One region of the Halobacillus sp. B23F22_1 genome, then DNA from elsewhere that is predicted to be linked to it. Evidence: riboswitches for the same ligand, from Rfam matches in the RefSeq annotation. Region 1 holds a riboswitch; each other region holds the start of a gene.
What was found. A riboswitch is a leader RNA that binds a small molecule or an ion and turns the genes downstream of it on or off. The one in region 1 is predicted to bind thiamine pyrophosphate.
Positions count from the first base shown of each region.

Region 1 (3,881 bases):
ATTTTTGTAGTTGGGTTATCTATGGGGGGGACGTTAGCACTTCATTTGGCAGCAAAGTATGAGGACATTGCAGGAGTGATTCCTATTAACGCTGCGATTGATATACCTTCTATGGAAAACATTGTCGAAACCACAGACGACCGATACATTGCTGCGATTGGTTCTGACATAAAAAAAGCAGGAGTTACTGAATTAGCGTATGATAAAACCCCGGTAGCTTCTATTGAACATTTAATTTTAATGATGACTCGTGTGCACGATGAGCTGGCTAAAATTCATTGTCCAATTCTTGTCATTGTATCTGAAGAAGACCATATTGTTCCCCCGGAAAACTCTGAAATGATCTTCAACACAGTTTTATCCGAACATAAAGAACTGATTCACCTGGAGAATAGTTATCACGTAGCTACATTAGATACAGATCTTGATTTGATTACTGAACGCAGCTTAGAATTTTTCGTCATGTATTCCAATACGAAGTAAAGCCCTCTTAAAGAGGGCTTTACTCATCTTGTATAGAACCCTTAAAGTTAAGTGAAACGACTCCTTTGCCGCGGGCGAATGGTGTGCCTTTTCGGGCTGTATTCCGCCCTCCGGGATTACACCTTATTCCCATTTCCTGCAGGATTCTCGCCGTTTCCTCAATCATTTAATCAAGCTGTGTTCTTATGAAAGCAGCGTCTGCAAAAGGCCATTCACATTACAAAGGTTATTCCATTTTGGTCAGAGGAACGGAAAAAGTGCCGGCCCCTGCGGGAGGAGCAGACAGGAGAGGCACCGGAAATCGCAGTCGAGCAGACTTTCGGCCTGCCCGGCGGAAGCGGCGCTTTTTCCTTTTCTCCAGACTAATGTAGGAACCATAAGAGACAACGTGTACATCTAACCAGGCTTTTTCAACTACCTGTAATACAAGTTGGTAGAGAGGACTATAAATGATCTGTTTGTGGTTTAATTTATAAAATGACTTGCCAAGAAGGATTGAGAACGCCTTTTCTTACCTGAAATCCTCACACTACCAGTTTTTTTATTGCTCCTTTCATCACCCGGGAAATAATTGGCTTTCTCACCTTTCCTTCTCATGCGTCTTAATAGATTATTGGATGAAAAAATCTGTTTTGCTCCCTGCCTGTATACTAACAAATAGAGGAAAATATTAAGCAAACAATTGCGAATGAAGAATTTCTACGGAGAGAAACCATACCGTCTGATAGAGTTAGAAAGACCGCATGGCATATGATAGAGACGTAAATCGATCCTTATTATGGAAATCACCAATATCAATGATACGAGTATTCATTATTGAGTGAAAATTAAGTATAATGAAGGTGAGGAGGGGGTTGTCATGAATAAAAAAATACTCGTACCTTTTGACGCATCACCTAGTTCGCTCCGTGCTCTTCAGTATGCCGTTCCGTTTGCGGAAGAGGTAGGATATGAATTAATCATTTTAAACGTGCAGTTCGACTATAATACGAGAAATGTTCGGAAATTTGCAGGGCAGCATCAAATCAAGCAGTACCAGGAAGAGGCTGCACGACAATCCTTTGAAACAGCGGAAGAATATTTAGCTGACTATGAGGTGACTCCTACCTTTAGAAAAAGGATAGGGATTCCCGATCAAGTCATTCTCGAAGAATCAGCAAATGAGGACGTTCGTTTAATTGTAATGGGAACGCGGGGAGTAGGACGTGTAAAAGGCGCCATCCTTGGGAGCGTAAGTTATAATGTGCTGCAATCTACTAAAGTTCCTGTTACCATTGTGCCCTGACTGTAAAGTTTGTCAGGATTCTAAACATCATTTATAATGACCATATAGCAAGAAAAGCAAACGAAATATGAAGCCTTCAAGGGGAGCCTCAGTGCTGAGAGTGAACAATATGTTCTGACCCTTCGAACCTGTCAGTTAATACTGGCGTAGGGATGGTGGCTTTTTTGATGGCGATGCACGGGATTCCTCCATCAGGAAGCTTCCCTTTGGCATTGCTTTTTTTGTGTCTTTAAAAGGAGAGATGCAAACATGAGAAACATACGAGTGTTATTTTTAGTAGAAGCGGCCATTTTTTCTGCTTTAGCCATATTATTGGATGTTTTACCGTTTTTATCATTTAAGTTATGGGCCCAAGGTGGATCAGTTTCATTTGCAATGGTACCTGTGTTCATTATGGCTTTTCGCTGGGGCGTAAGTGGAGGGGTCACCACAGGCCTGTTGCTGGGCTTCTATCAAATATTAATCGGCGCTTATATTGTTACACCTGTTCAGACCATTCTTGATTATATTGTAGCTTTTGGTGTTATTGGACTGGCCGGTATGTTTGCCAAGCCGGTTTGGGAGGCAGCAGCTGCACGGCATTACAAGCGGTTAGTCACCTGGATTGTCATAGGGGCATTCGTAGGCAGCTTATTCCGCTTTATAGGCCATTTTATCGCTGGAATTGCTTTCTACGGAACAATGGCGCCTGAAGGCACACCCGTTTGGCTGTATTCTTTAACGTACAATGGTGGCTACATGCTTCCCACATTTATTTTATGTTCGATTGTATTAGGGTTATTATTTGTTCAACGACCATCTCTGCTAATACAGCGAGCATCATAATCAGGCAGTTCGCGCTACCCGTGGCGCGGCCTGTTTTTTTATTCCAGGTTTCGTCGTTTCCTATTTAGTGAATCATATAAGATAGCTAAGAGGGGGCACGAGATGAAAAAACTAAAAAACCTACATAAGAAAAAGTGGTTTTGGGGGCTTGTTGGATTTAATATTATTCTTGCGTTTGTTATAGCCTTTCACACGTCGTGGAAGAGTCTTCCTGAAGGGATGGCTTACGAAGGCCAATACCGCAACGTAGAGGATGTCGAATTTTATAAAGATTTGACTTATGAAGACGAAAATGGAGAAGTCGTTCATGAACTCGAAATATTCGAGGAGATGTTTGATACGATCGCAGAGGCGGAAGAATTTATCGTCATCGATATGTTTTTATTCAATGGATATAGTGATGATGGAGAAAAATTTCCAAACATAGCTGAGGAACTGACCGATCGTTTAATTGAACAAAAAGAAGAGCATGAAGATTTACAGGTCGTCTTTATTACTGATGAAATTAACACTGTTTATGGATCCTATGAATCAGAAGAAGTCGATCGATTGCGTGATCACAATATTGATGTCGTCCTCACGGATTTAAATCGCTTGAGAGATTCTAACCCCGTGTATTCAAGTATATGGAGAGTGTTTTTCAGCTGGTTGGGCACGAGTGGAGATGGATGGATTGCTAATCCATTTGCTAGTGAGGCCCCTGACGTCACCCTGCGCTCTTATTTAAAATTATTAAATGTAAAAGCTAATCATCGAAAAGTGCTTGTCACTGAGGATGCAGCGATGGTATCCTCTGCAAACCCCCACGATGAGAGTGGATTTCATGAAAACGCAGCTTTTAAAATGACCGGTCCCATTATTAAGGACATATTAGAAGCTGAAGAAGCGGTCGTTCGTTTCTCTGGAGAAGCTGATTATCCAGAATATGAGAACATGGATTTTGGTGAAGAAGAAGGTGCTCTGGAAGTTCAATACATTACCGAGCAGAAAATAAAAAATGCCGTACTCGAAGAGCTGGAAAAAGCAGAAGAAGGAGATCGTGTATGGCTTGGTATGTACTACTTAGCCGATCGTCAAATTATTGATGGTTTAGACAAAGCTGCTGATCGTGGAACAACGGTAAATATTGTGATGGACCCTAACAAACAATCGTTTGGACATGAGAAGTCAGGCCTTCCTAACTTGCCAGTCGCGGCTGAGATGAATAATTTGGCTAATGACAACCTAAACCTCAAATGGTACGACGTGAACATGGAACAATTTCATTTAAAAACGTTGTATGTTGATC
Region 1 covers NZ_JBIEKE010000002.1:908,384-912,264, reverse strand. The annotation lists gene ACGTNH_RS12430 (alpha/beta hydrolase) at 1-483, shown strand, start outside; gene ACGTNH_RS12425 (universal stress protein) at 1,343-1,768, shown strand; TPP riboswitch at 1,838-1,938, shown strand; gene thiT (energy-coupled thiamine transporter ThiT) at 2,018-2,593, shown strand; gene ACGTNH_RS12415 (phospholipase D family protein) at 2,696-3,881, shown strand, end outside.

Region 2 (3,881 bases), on a different contig from region 1:
GGAAACCGCTGTATTTAATAAAATCCCATCAGCGCCAAGTTCCATTGCATAGGAAGCATCACTAGGCGCGCCGATTCCCGCATCTACGATCACAGGGATGTTTGATTGTTCAATGATAAACTGAAGATTCAGTGGGTTTACAACTCCCTGACCAGAACCGATCGGAGAAGCTCCTGGCATAATGGCATGGACACCCTCCTCCTCTAAACGTCTCGCCAGCACCACATCATCGGACGTATACGTAAGGACGGTGAACCCTTCTTCCAGAAGCTGTACCGAAGCTTTCATCGTTTCAAAAGGATCCGGCAGCAGCGTCTTATCACAGCCAATCACTTCGACCTTAATCATATCGCATAGTTCCGAAGCTTTGGCTAAACGGGCAATTCTGACCGCTTCCTCCGCCGTTTTCGCTCCTGCTGTATTTGGGAGCAGAGAATATTTTTCCAGATCAAGCTCTTCTAATAAATTCGGTTCCTTGGAATCAAAAATATCCATCCGTCTGACGGCAAACGTTAAAATCTCAGTTCCAGATACATTGACCGCTTCTTTTTGACTGGTGAAATTCGGATATTTACCTGTCCCTAGCATTAGGCGTGACTGAAAGGTGTGCTCTCCAATTTTTAACATTACTTATCCTCCTCCTACAAAATGGACGATTTCTAAATGGTCACCATCGGCTAGTTTCGTGTGTTCATAGTCCGTTTTCTTCACTATTTCTTTGTTATGCTCTACGACTGAAATCTTCTTTTGAATGTGATAGCTTTCCAGCAGCTCAGCAATCGTCGCCTCGTTTTTTGGAAACTCTATCGAACGACCATTAACTTGAATATTCATAAGTCCACTCTCCTTTCTCAGCTAAGCGGCTTGGGGAAAACAGTTCTTGGATGGAGGGATCAATCGGTTTCTTTGTGATCTGTTTTTCGATAAGCTGCCCCGTAGCCGGAGCTAAAAGAATACCATTTCGGTAGTGGCCCGTTGCAAAGTATAGATTCGAAATGAAAGGGTGCTCTCCTATAACCGGGACCCCATCTTCTGTACCTGGCCGGATCCCAGACCAGAAGTCTTGAAAAGCTGCCTCCTTCCACTCCGGGAATAGGGAAAACAGTAGGTTCATGAGACTGGATAGCCCGCCCACTGACGTATTTGTAGTTTTGTCGTCAGGCTTCGAGGTAGCCCCAATAATGCAGCGTCCATCTGGCTTTGGAACGACGTAAAAATCGCGGAAAAATAAAGCTTCGTTAAAATAGTTTTCTCGCAATTTTATCGAAAAACTTTCACCTTTTGTCGGAACGATAGGATTAGGCAGGCCTGTCGTTTCAAACCACTGGCCGCTTTCCGCTCCGGATGCGACCACAACATGCTCGGCCGTAAGTGAACAGCTATCTAGATGAACAGTGAAACTTCCTTGATTATTTTTAACACGCAAGACGGTACGATCCTCCAGCAAATCCCCGCCATACAGTAATGCCGCTCGTTTAAAAGACTCGCAAACTTGACGCGGCTCGACATGGCCATCATCTTTCATAAATAGCGCGCCTGATGCTTTGTCCGAAAGAGAAGGAATACGATCTATTGGAGTTTCCAGCCATTCCAAGTTTCGAAAAGTTGATTTTTTCAAAAGTAAAGCTTCTTTCTCTTCATCTTTTACAGCGATTTCCATCATTCCAAAGTGTGAAAGGCCGATATCAATAGACGTAAGCTCCCTTAATTCTTGAGCTAATCCCGTGTACATATCCCTGCTCTTTTCACAAAATTGATGATACTTTCCGACGCCTTCATTTTCCGTATGAACACCAAGCATACCTGCTGCAGCTTGTGTGGCTTTTCCTCCACTCGCTTGTTTCTCCACTACAGCTGCGTGAACGCCGCTTTTATTTAAATAACAAGAAATCGAATGACCGATAATACCGCCGCCAATAATCAACACATCGCAGTGGTTATTCTTCAAGTCTTAGCCTCCTTTTGGTATTGTCGAGCCGCTTCAGCAGGGGCAGATGCGTTAATAATTCCTGACATCACAGCCGCCCCCTTCGCGTGTACTGCATGTAAATCCTTCACTTTCTCAACCGTAATACCTCCAATGGCGATGACAGGGATACGAAGAGTAGAAGTCAACTCCTTCAATTCTTCCAATCCTCTCGCCCTTTTCCCTTTTTTACTATCCGTAGGAAAAATGTGACCGAACATGACATAATCTGCACCCTCTTCCTCCGCTTGCTTCGCGGCCGATAAAGAATGAACAGCCTGCCCTACCTTTAAGAATGGGTAAGATTCCTTCACCTCCTTAACCGTGATACCTTTTTCCGGGAGATGAAGTTGATGAACACCCGTCATACAGGCGATATCTGCACGACTGTGAATCCATAGTTTCTCCCTTGGTATCCCCTCAGCTATTAATTCTTTTATTAACGTCAGATATTCTTGAGGAGATTTTTGCATTTCTCTTACTAAAATGGCATCAACGAACGGCGCCATTTCTTTCATCACCTTTCTCAAGTGAGTTTTTTCCAATCGACCATTCGTTACAGCAGTAAGCCTCATTACGTCCCTCCTTCCATTTAGACTTTAAAAAATGCCACTTTCCAGGATAGGAAAGTGGCATAGCTTAGATAGAAGAACGTGTAGAATATAGATCACTCTATATTACGTCAGTCATTCGGTCACTTTCCTCCGCTGGTATTGAAGCCAGTTCAGGTTCAAAGAGTCCCAAAGTTGTACTTTGATCTCAGCCTTTAATTAAAAGGCACCCCTAGTGCATCACTATTAAATTTTGGAAATGATTTGGTATTTACTTTACCTTATTTATCATCCTCGGTCTATTAAAAACTTCAACTTTTCACCTATTGATACTTAAGACCTACTTCTTACTAAAGCTCGGCCGACTGTTCTATCAATTAGAGCTTTTAAACAGTGACTTCAGAAACCCTTTAACTCCACTGTTTTTATTTTCTACTTCTTTAACTTCTTTTTTCTTTTTCATGTGGATGTTTTCTTTTTCTATTGCATAATCCACGTAAAGGATAGCTCCGATATCTGTATCTGACTCCTGATTGGACACTTCGGTGTGATGAATAGAGTGTTGGTCTGCCAATTGTCTATAGGGTTTGCGGAAACGGTAGCTTACTTCTCCATTCAACAGAAGCTTGGCATCCTTATGCCGCTTCATTTCCTGGGACAACTCTTCAATCCCGGCCTCTTGCATCACCTGGCCTTTCATTAATATTAGAATGATACGCTCTCGGAGAGTGCCCAGGTACCTTTTACGTTCCCCTGGTTTCGTTTGTCGGGTCCCGTATATTCCTTCTTGCAAATATTCATCTACATTTGTTTTCTTCATCATAATCACCTCATCTGCTCTGTTCCTATTATCCATCCTAAATCATAGTCCATTCAAAAAAGCATGAAAGGAGAGGTGCTTTCATCTATTTCTCCACAATTTCTTCATCAATTCGCTGACCTAAATGCCGTCCTGGCTCGTCTCGTAATCCCATCACTTTTTGTCCCTCTTTTACATCCAATATTGAGATTTCTCCTTCGCTTTCCTCTTGTAAATAAACACTGGAGGAGTTTTGCAAAGTGGCTGAAATCGTTCCATCGCTGCTTTTACACTCCACTCTTACAAATGGACGTTTCTCTATTTTCACTCGCCCAATTGCAACCTCCCGCTCTTCTTCACCCGAAAGTATCAGCTTCTCACCCGGGGTTAACTCATGAAGATAATAGGTTTTACCGGATTGATACAAGTATTGATGAAAAGAGCCGCAATTGATGCGAAAAGGTCGAGCGGGATAATCTTTAGATTCACGGTTTTCAGCCAAGACTTTTAAATATCCATGCCCTGTGTTTCCAATGTATAATCCGTCTGATGAGTATAAAATATC
Region 2 covers NZ_JBIEKE010000003.1:534,748-538,628, forward strand. The annotation lists gene ACGTNH_RS17620 (thiazole synthase) at 1-627, opposite strand, end outside; gene thiS (sulfur carrier protein ThiS) at 631-834, opposite strand; gene thiO (glycine oxidase ThiO) at 818-1,948, opposite strand; gene ACGTNH_RS17635 (thiamine phosphate synthase) at 1,945-2,541, opposite strand; TPP riboswitch at 2,649-2,761, opposite strand; gene ACGTNH_RS17640 (YueI family protein) at 2,891-3,337, opposite strand; gene ACGTNH_RS17645 (3-dehydroquinate synthase II domain-containing protein) at 3,423-3,881, opposite strand, start outside.
Region 2: linked by a shared signal. The riboswitch ahead of ACGTNH_RS17635 (thiamine phosphate synthase) and the one ahead of thiT (energy-coupled thiamine transporter ThiT) in region 1 are both predicted to bind thiamine pyrophosphate.

Region 3 (3,881 bases), on a different contig from region 1:
TATGATTTAACAAAACCGTATATTTGTCTCGTTGGGGAAATCCGCTTTACAAAAAAAGTCGATGACCATATCGGAACGCCGGACCAAGCCGTTATGTCTTCCTCTATGCATAGTCGAAATTACTACATTCAAAAAGAAGTTGCACATGCTGGAGATGTCTTAAAAAGGCGGACGATGGCAACTTTTGAAGGTGGAGAAGTTATTGTTTTTCTTGAGGCAGACAGTCGGCCATATATGGAGACCGCCAACCAGTTTCTTGATTTAGTCGAACGACGCTTAAATGAATTATTAGCCGGGATAAATATTTCCTGGGGAATATCCATGCATAAAGACGGAATTTATAACTTTCATAAAAGCTATAATGAAGCAGTCACAGCCTTTAACATCGGGCGGCAGCAGCATGAAATAGGGGAGCGGACCTTTTTTAGTGACACCCGGATGAATCGGCTGTTAATGGCGCTTTCTCATGAGAAAGAAATAGAGCAGATTGTTAAAAGCACGCTGCATAAACTGATTGAATACGATCAAAAACGACAAACAGACTTAATTCATACGTTTATTGTCTATAACAAGTACAATAGTAATGTCAGTCAAACAGCCCGGGCTTTAAATTTACACCGCCAATCCTTACTCCATAGATTGCGTAATATTGAGCAACTGACAGGCCTGTCTTTATTAAATGCTGACGATATGTTTTTGCTTGAATTAAGTGTGAGGCTCTGGATGTTAAAGAAAGTAGACGAAGATTAAATTATCACAACTACAGAAAACGGCCATGATAACCTTTACTATAAGAAATTTCAGGGTCACAAATTCATCGAGGTCCGGGAATTGTGAAACTTCTGCGGAAAGAAAATAACAAGAGCGGACCTCCTTATTTTATCCATGATAAAGGATACTTGTAATGGAGACTTTTTGAAGAAAAGAACCGTGGGATTTCATTTTTAAACCAGTGTACGACTTTTCAAACGCCTGAAGAGAAGATCACTTCACTATGGTTGTTCTTCAAAATTCTCATCTGAAACAATGACTTTCTCACTTCCGCTTTCAGTAACGGTAGACCGCATTTTCACTACCCACTCATCTGATTCTTTTTCATAGGTTAATGACTCAACAGCTAGAGCGTTTCCACGGTCAACTTCGGTTAATGCTGTGGCTAAAGCCTGGGATTCATTCATATCAGCCCCTTCAGGCTGATCAGCATCTACTACTGTTACTTTACCAGCTTCCCCTTGCATGGGAGTGGATTCTGCTACAGCCCCATCAATGGTTACCTCCACCTTTTTACCTAGCCACATGTCTTTTTCTACTCCTGAAACCCATATCGGTTCTCCGCCATTAGGTTCAATGGTATCAACGACTAAAATACTTGTTTCATTTTGGTCCATTACATAGCCTGAATACGCAGAGGTTTCTTCTTGTGTTTCGTCCGTTGAATCACTGTCAGCTTCCTCTTTTTCTTCTACGTCTGTCGTGCCGCATCCTGCCATAACGATTAAAATAAGTAACCACCATTTTTTTATCATTGGTTTCTTCTCCCTTGCACATATGAAAGTTGTAGTTACTTCAAATAGTACACCCTTCTTCATGACAAAAACAAGATGCTTTGTTATGATGAATGGAACCAAGTAAATATTTACATTCACTACTAGGGGGGCCCAAATGGGCTGAGAGGAGAGTATAAAGCTTTCCGACTCTTATATACCTGATCTGGTTAGCACCAGCGGAGGGAAGTAGTCAGACGTTTTGTCTATTACTCTACCTATAAAAGTCAGGTCCTCTAAAAGGGGCCTGACTTTTTTTGTGGGCAGCTCTGTAACTCAGGAAGGGGGGAAGTATATGAACCGAACTCGAATGCTCACGACCATGGCCGTATTTGTTGCCATTGGGACAATAGGAGCTCAATTATTATGGTTTCCTGCAGGGGCAGCCAAAGCTTATCCAGTTCAGCATGCAGTCAATGTGATGGCGGCTATTACTCTGGGACCCATTCCCGCAGTCGCCATAGCATTTACAATTGGTCTGCTTCGAAACCTGCTAGGGCTAGGAACGCTGCTCGCATTTCCAGGGGGCATGATCGGAGCTTTATTTGCCGGTTACTTATACAAGTGGACGAGAAAACCATTGGCTGCAGTCTCTGGGGAATTGGCAGGATCCGGTATGATTGGAGCATTATTCGCTGTTCCATTCGCAAACATCTTAATGGGAAGTTCAGCTGGAGCATTGGCATTTTTACCTTCATTTTTTGTAAGCAGTATTAGCGGATCATTGCTTGGGTGGTTCGTTGTAACGCGATTGAAACAGACTAAACCAATTACTCAATTAGACTATTAACTGAACAACAATTTAAAAGGAGGACGAACGTATGAGTTTCACGGATACTTTAAGACGGGAAAACACAGATATATTCGAAGCTATTTTTAATCATCCATTTGTTGATGGGATTGGAAAAGGGGAAGTACCTCACGAATCAATTGCTCACTACATTAAAGCAGATTATGAATATTTAAATGCATTTATGCACATTTACGGAATTGGAATTTCAAAGTCAACCAACCGCAAAGATATTGAATACTTTAATGAACAAATAGGCTTCATTTTAAACAGTGAAACTCACCCTCATCAGAACTTTTGCGACGTTATTGGTGTTGGTTACGATGAACTGCACGGCTATCCATTACCGCCTACAGCTGATCATTATGTAAAACACATGATGTACCACGCCCAGCTGGGAGGTTTAGGTGAAATATTAGCTGCAATGCTTCCCTGTCCGTGGACGTATCTTGAAATAGGACAACATTTAATGAAAAAATATCAGCCCACAACAGATGATACGTTCTTCCCATGGATCAAGTTTTATGCAGATGAGGAATTTGAAACACTCTCAGAGGCTATGCGGAAACGACTGAATGAGTTGGCCGATTTTGCCTCAGAAACTGAGCGTCAACGCATGAAAGATGCATTTCGAAAAAGCTGCCAGCTCGAATTGAAATTTTGGGAAATGGCGTACACTTGTGAAGAATGGCCGCAAGGAGAAGGAGTGAATTCGAGATGAATAAAGTCAATACTGCGTTAACAATTGCTGGTACAGACCCGAGCGGAGGCGCAGGGATCCAGGCCGACTTAAAGACATTTCAAGAGTTGAAAAGTTATGGAATGAGTGTGATTACTTCTGTCGTTTCTCAAAATACGACGGGAGTAAAGGATGTTCATCATCTGCCCGTGGAGTTCCTTAAAAGTCAATTAGAAGCTGTCTCCTCAGATATACCTATTCACGCGATGAAAACAGGAATGATCTCGAATATGGATATGATGAAAGTGATCGCTGAGTGGATGCCGAATGTTCCAGCCCCTTATGTTATGGATCCTGTGATGGTCGCAACAAGCGGTGATCCATTAATCGAGAAAGAATCACGAGGTTTTTTACGTGATCACCTTCTTCCTTTATCAGCAGTTGTTACCCCAAATATTCCTGAAGCTGAATTTTTACTAGATGAGAAGATAAGTAATACAGAAGATATGAAGGATGCAGCCATGCAAATTTGTACGAGGTTTGGTGCAGGGGCAGCATTAGTAAAAGGAGGACATTTAAAAGGGGATGCAATTGACTATTTATATGACGGCTCTGTCCTGCACGAGTTTAAAAGCGAGCGTATAGACACCACAAACACACACGGGACTGGCTGTACGTATGCAGCTGCCATTACGTCTTATTTAAGTCAGGGCATGCCTATAGAGAAAGCTGTAGAAAAATCAAAATATTTTGTAACGGAAGCTATACGTCATTCTATTGATCTTGGAGAAGGAAGTGGACCAACCAATCACTTTGCAATACGCAAGGAGGAAATGAACCTATGAGTATCAAGCTGGTGAATGAAGTG
Region 3 covers NZ_JBIEKE010000001.1:370,007-373,887, forward strand. The annotation lists gene ACGTNH_RS01860 (PucR family transcriptional regulator) at 1-750, shown strand, start outside; gene ACGTNH_RS01865 (DUF3221 domain-containing protein) at 993-1,526, opposite strand; TPP riboswitch at 1,641-1,749, shown strand; gene thiW (energy coupling factor transporter S component ThiW) at 1,840-2,334, shown strand; gene tenA (thiaminase II) at 2,366-3,055, shown strand; gene thiD (bifunctional hydroxymethylpyrimidine kinase/phosphomethylpyrimidine kinase) at 3,052-3,858, shown strand; gene thiM (hydroxyethylthiazole kinase) at 3,855-3,881, shown strand, end outside.
Region 3: linked by a shared signal. The riboswitch ahead of thiW (energy coupling factor transporter S component ThiW) and the one ahead of thiT (energy-coupled thiamine transporter ThiT) in region 1 are both predicted to bind thiamine pyrophosphate.

Region 4 (3,881 bases), on a different contig from region 1:
TAACGTCTCGTAAACTTTATGGTAAAAGGTTTCAACTGTTTGATGTAAATCACTCATCCGTCCTGCCTCCATCTATATATCATTAATGTAAGTATATCAAATGAAGGCAAGAGTTCACTTGATTATAATATACCGGCTGGTGAAAACAGAACGTAAATCAAAATCATAGCCATTGTTGCTGCAATACCTACTGGATAAACGAGCTTCCATGGTTTCATATCTACTTTAGCTTTTTCTTCTAATACGAATGCTGTGTCACGAGGCCAGAACTTCCCGATTACTACCATTAATCCCGTACAAACGACGAACAAAACTCCTAAAATGTGCAAGAAATGAATCCCTGTATCCCAAAAGAGCTGAGTGATGGCATACACAGTAATAAATAGAAATAAAGAAATTTTTGCTGCAATCGCAGGGACTCGCTTCGTTAAATAGCCAACAATGAGTACTGTGAAAATAGGTACATTATAGAACCCGTTTACAATCTGCAAGTACTGGAAAAAACCTTGCGGGACTTTATCAATTAGTGGAGCAAGACACATAGCAAAAAGGGCTAATATGATCCCTACATATTTTCCTTTTCTTACAATCTCTCGATCTGGCGCACTTGGTTTAAAGTAAGGTTTATAAATATTTAAAGATATTAAAGTAACAGAAGAGTTTAGAGCTGAATTGAATGAGGACAAAATAGCACCAAACAATACAGCAGCAAAGAATCCAACGAGAGGAGTCGGCAAAACCTCCCCTACAAGCATCGGGTAAGCATCCGCAGATTCAATGTCGGGGCCAAACATATTGTAAGCAATAATCCCTGGAAGAATTAAAAACACAGGACCAAACAGCTTAAGAAATGCGGCAATTAATACCCCTTTTTGACCTTCTTTTAAATTTTTAGCTGCGATCGCTCTTTGCATAATATGCTGAGCTGTTCCCCAATAAAATAGATTAACTAGTAACATTCCTGTGACCATCGTACTAAAAGGTACCGGACTATCTGCACCTCCTATTGAATTTAACTTCTCAGGAGAGTTTTCCATGATTGTGTTGAACCCGCTTCCAATCGATCCATCACCTAATGCATAAAGACCAAGAACAGGAATGAGCAGCCCGCCTAATAACAAACCAACCCCATTAATAGAGTCCGAAACAGCTACGGCTTTAAGTCCGCCAAAAACAGCATAAATGGAACCTACAATTCCAATTGCAAATACGGTTATCCATAAACCAGCTGTTCGACTGACGCCTAACACTTCAGGGATATCAAACATTCCATTGATAGCTACTGCACCAGAGTAGAGAATCGGCGGCAGTAAATTAAATACGTAACCAAACAAGAATAAGACTGTCACAATCTGTTTAGTTCCAAAATCATATCGATCTTCTAGAAAGTCAGGAATCGTGGTTATACCGCCTTTTAAATATCGAGGAAGCAAGAAAAAAGCCACGATTACTAAGGCAATGGCAGATCCTACTTCCCACCCCATAACCGCCAGCGTATCTGTAAAGCCCTGCTGGTTTAATCCGATAAGCTGCTCGGTCGATAAGTTTGTCAACATGAGAGAACCTGCAATTACCCAGGCTCCGAGGTTTCTTCCTCCTAGAAAATACCCGTCTTGTGAAGCCAGGTTTTCTTTACGAGTAAGTAGATATGAAATGAGGGCAACCATTCCTGTAAAAAACAAAAACGATAAAATAGTCAGTGCATTCATCTATTCTCTCTCCTTTTATGTATGCAGTATCAAAGTTGTCGCTAACCTATGTATGCGTTTTAATACTTGTTGTACATTCTATCTTTTAATATGTAAGCGATTCAATGGTAAAAATATAATTGAAAAATGCACTTTTTTGCTTTATTAATGAATTAAAAATCGTTTCTTTGCTCCCATTTACAAGCTGGATAGTAACTCTTCAATGCTTTATAGTATTTTGATAGATTAGAGAATTCACTTTTTTGCTCTACAGAGGATCTATCACTTTAACAGTTTACAAATATCGTTTCTTCGGCTACCATAAAAACTGAATCACTTAAACTGCATAACATTTCGTCAAGCACTAGGGGAGCTGTGTCACACGGCTGAGAGGAGAAGGCTCCGACCCTTATTACCCGAACTAGATAATACTAGCGTGGGGAAGTGCAGTCGACTTTCGTAGGTATTATTATAAGTAAAGCCTTATTCGATTGTAGACTGCATTCCCATGGGATGCAGTTTTTTTGTGCTTCAAAATCGAAGGAGGGAAAAGAATGAACGAAAAATGTGAAAATTCACGTGTTGCAGGGTGCTCCTTTTCGGTCCACCCCATGTCTGATCACTTTATTAAACATATTCTTGATAGCTTAAAAGAGGTGGATACATCGAAGGTTTGGCTTCACACCGATAATGTAACAACAACGATTCGCGGAAGAATGGAACAAGTATTTGATGTGACAAAAGCGATTTTGCTTACAATTGCGAAAAGCGGGGTTCACGTGGCTTTTCAAGGAACGTATTCGATTGGCTGCCCGGGAGATTCCGCTGGGGATGTGTATATGGCGGAAACCAGCGAACGTGCAAATGAACACTTCGTTCACACGATTCAACAGCCTATTGCAGCTAAGTTCTCACTCTATCCAATGGGCGGTGGTAACTATATGGATACGATTTATCAGCAGATTGAACACATGAAGGAAAACGGAGTAAATGTTTCACCTGCTCATTACTCCACCAGACTGGACGGGGATACGAATCTAATTTTCACTGGACTGGAAAACGTTTTTCGTGAAACGGAACAAAACGGCTCTTCCCATACGGTCATGACAGTAACGGTTTCAGCCAACAGTCCTTCAACAAAGGAGAATGATGCATGAAGAACTGGAGACTAAAAGAAATTGTTGTAATGTCAGCCTTATCAGTTGTGTTCGCTGTCGTTTATTTAGCTTTTTTACCTGTAGGAAAAGTACTCGTAGGTTTTTTCGGTCCAATTGGGTATGATTTCATTTTCGGCATTTGGTTTATCGTTTCCATCATTGCTGCCTATATTATCCGTAAGCCTGGTGCCGCATTTTTATCAGAAACGATTGCAGCCACTATCGAAGTTCTGCTTGGGAATGCATTAGGACCTATGCTTATCATAACCGGTATAGTTCAAGGCTTAGGTGCGGAATCGGCATTTGCAATGACGCGATATAAATACTACAACGTGCAAACATTAATGCTCGCAGGTGTTATGGCAGCTGTCTTCAGCTTTGTTTGGGGATATTTCACGTCTGGTTATGCTGCTCTCAGTTCTGCCTATGTGTTAGCAATGCTCGTGACCCGGATGATTAGCGGAGCCATTATTTCAGGACTGCTAGGAAAAGCATTAAGTGATGCGTTAGCAAAAACCGGGGTTCTCTCAAGTTTTGCTCTAGGTAAAGAACAACGAAGGAAGAAAGCCGCATGAGGAAAGAAATAATTCAAATAGACAACCTTTCTCTCTATTATGAAGAAGAGGAAACTCCAGTTATTAAAAACCTTCATTTCAACGTGAAGGAAGGAGACAGTATGCTGGTTTTAGGTCCAAGCGGCTCTGGGAAAAGCTCTCTTATACAGTGTTTAAATGGACTTTTTCCAAGAGAGCTGGATGGTCATATGGAAGGTCAAGTCACCATTCACGGAAAAGATTCACGCCATTATAAACCCGGTGAAATTAGTAAGCATGTTGGAGTGGTCTTTCAAGATCCAGAAACCCAGTTTTGTATGTTAACCGTTGAAGATGAAGTAGCCTTTGGTCTTGAAAATTTACGTACGCCTCCGGATAAAATGGAAGCAAAAATAGAAGAAGCTTTGCATCTTGTAGGATTAGGTGAGGAGAAGAAAACGCCTATTGCTACATTATCAGGGGGGCAAAAACAGAAATTATCA
Region 4 covers NZ_JBIEKE010000003.1:60,315-64,195, forward strand. The annotation lists gene ACGTNH_RS15355 (hypothetical protein) at 1-57, opposite strand, end outside; gene ACGTNH_RS15360 (solute:sodium symporter family transporter) at 123-1,709, opposite strand; TPP riboswitch at 2,045-2,148, shown strand; gene ACGTNH_RS15365 (YkoF family thiamine/hydroxymethylpyrimidine-binding protein) at 2,243-2,845, shown strand; gene ACGTNH_RS15370 (ECF transporter S component) at 2,842-3,420, shown strand; gene ACGTNH_RS15375 (ABC transporter ATP-binding protein) at 3,417-3,881, shown strand, end outside.
Region 4: linked by a shared signal. The riboswitch ahead of ACGTNH_RS15365 (YkoF family thiamine/hydroxymethylpyrimidine-binding protein) and the one ahead of thiT (energy-coupled thiamine transporter ThiT) in region 1 are both predicted to bind thiamine pyrophosphate.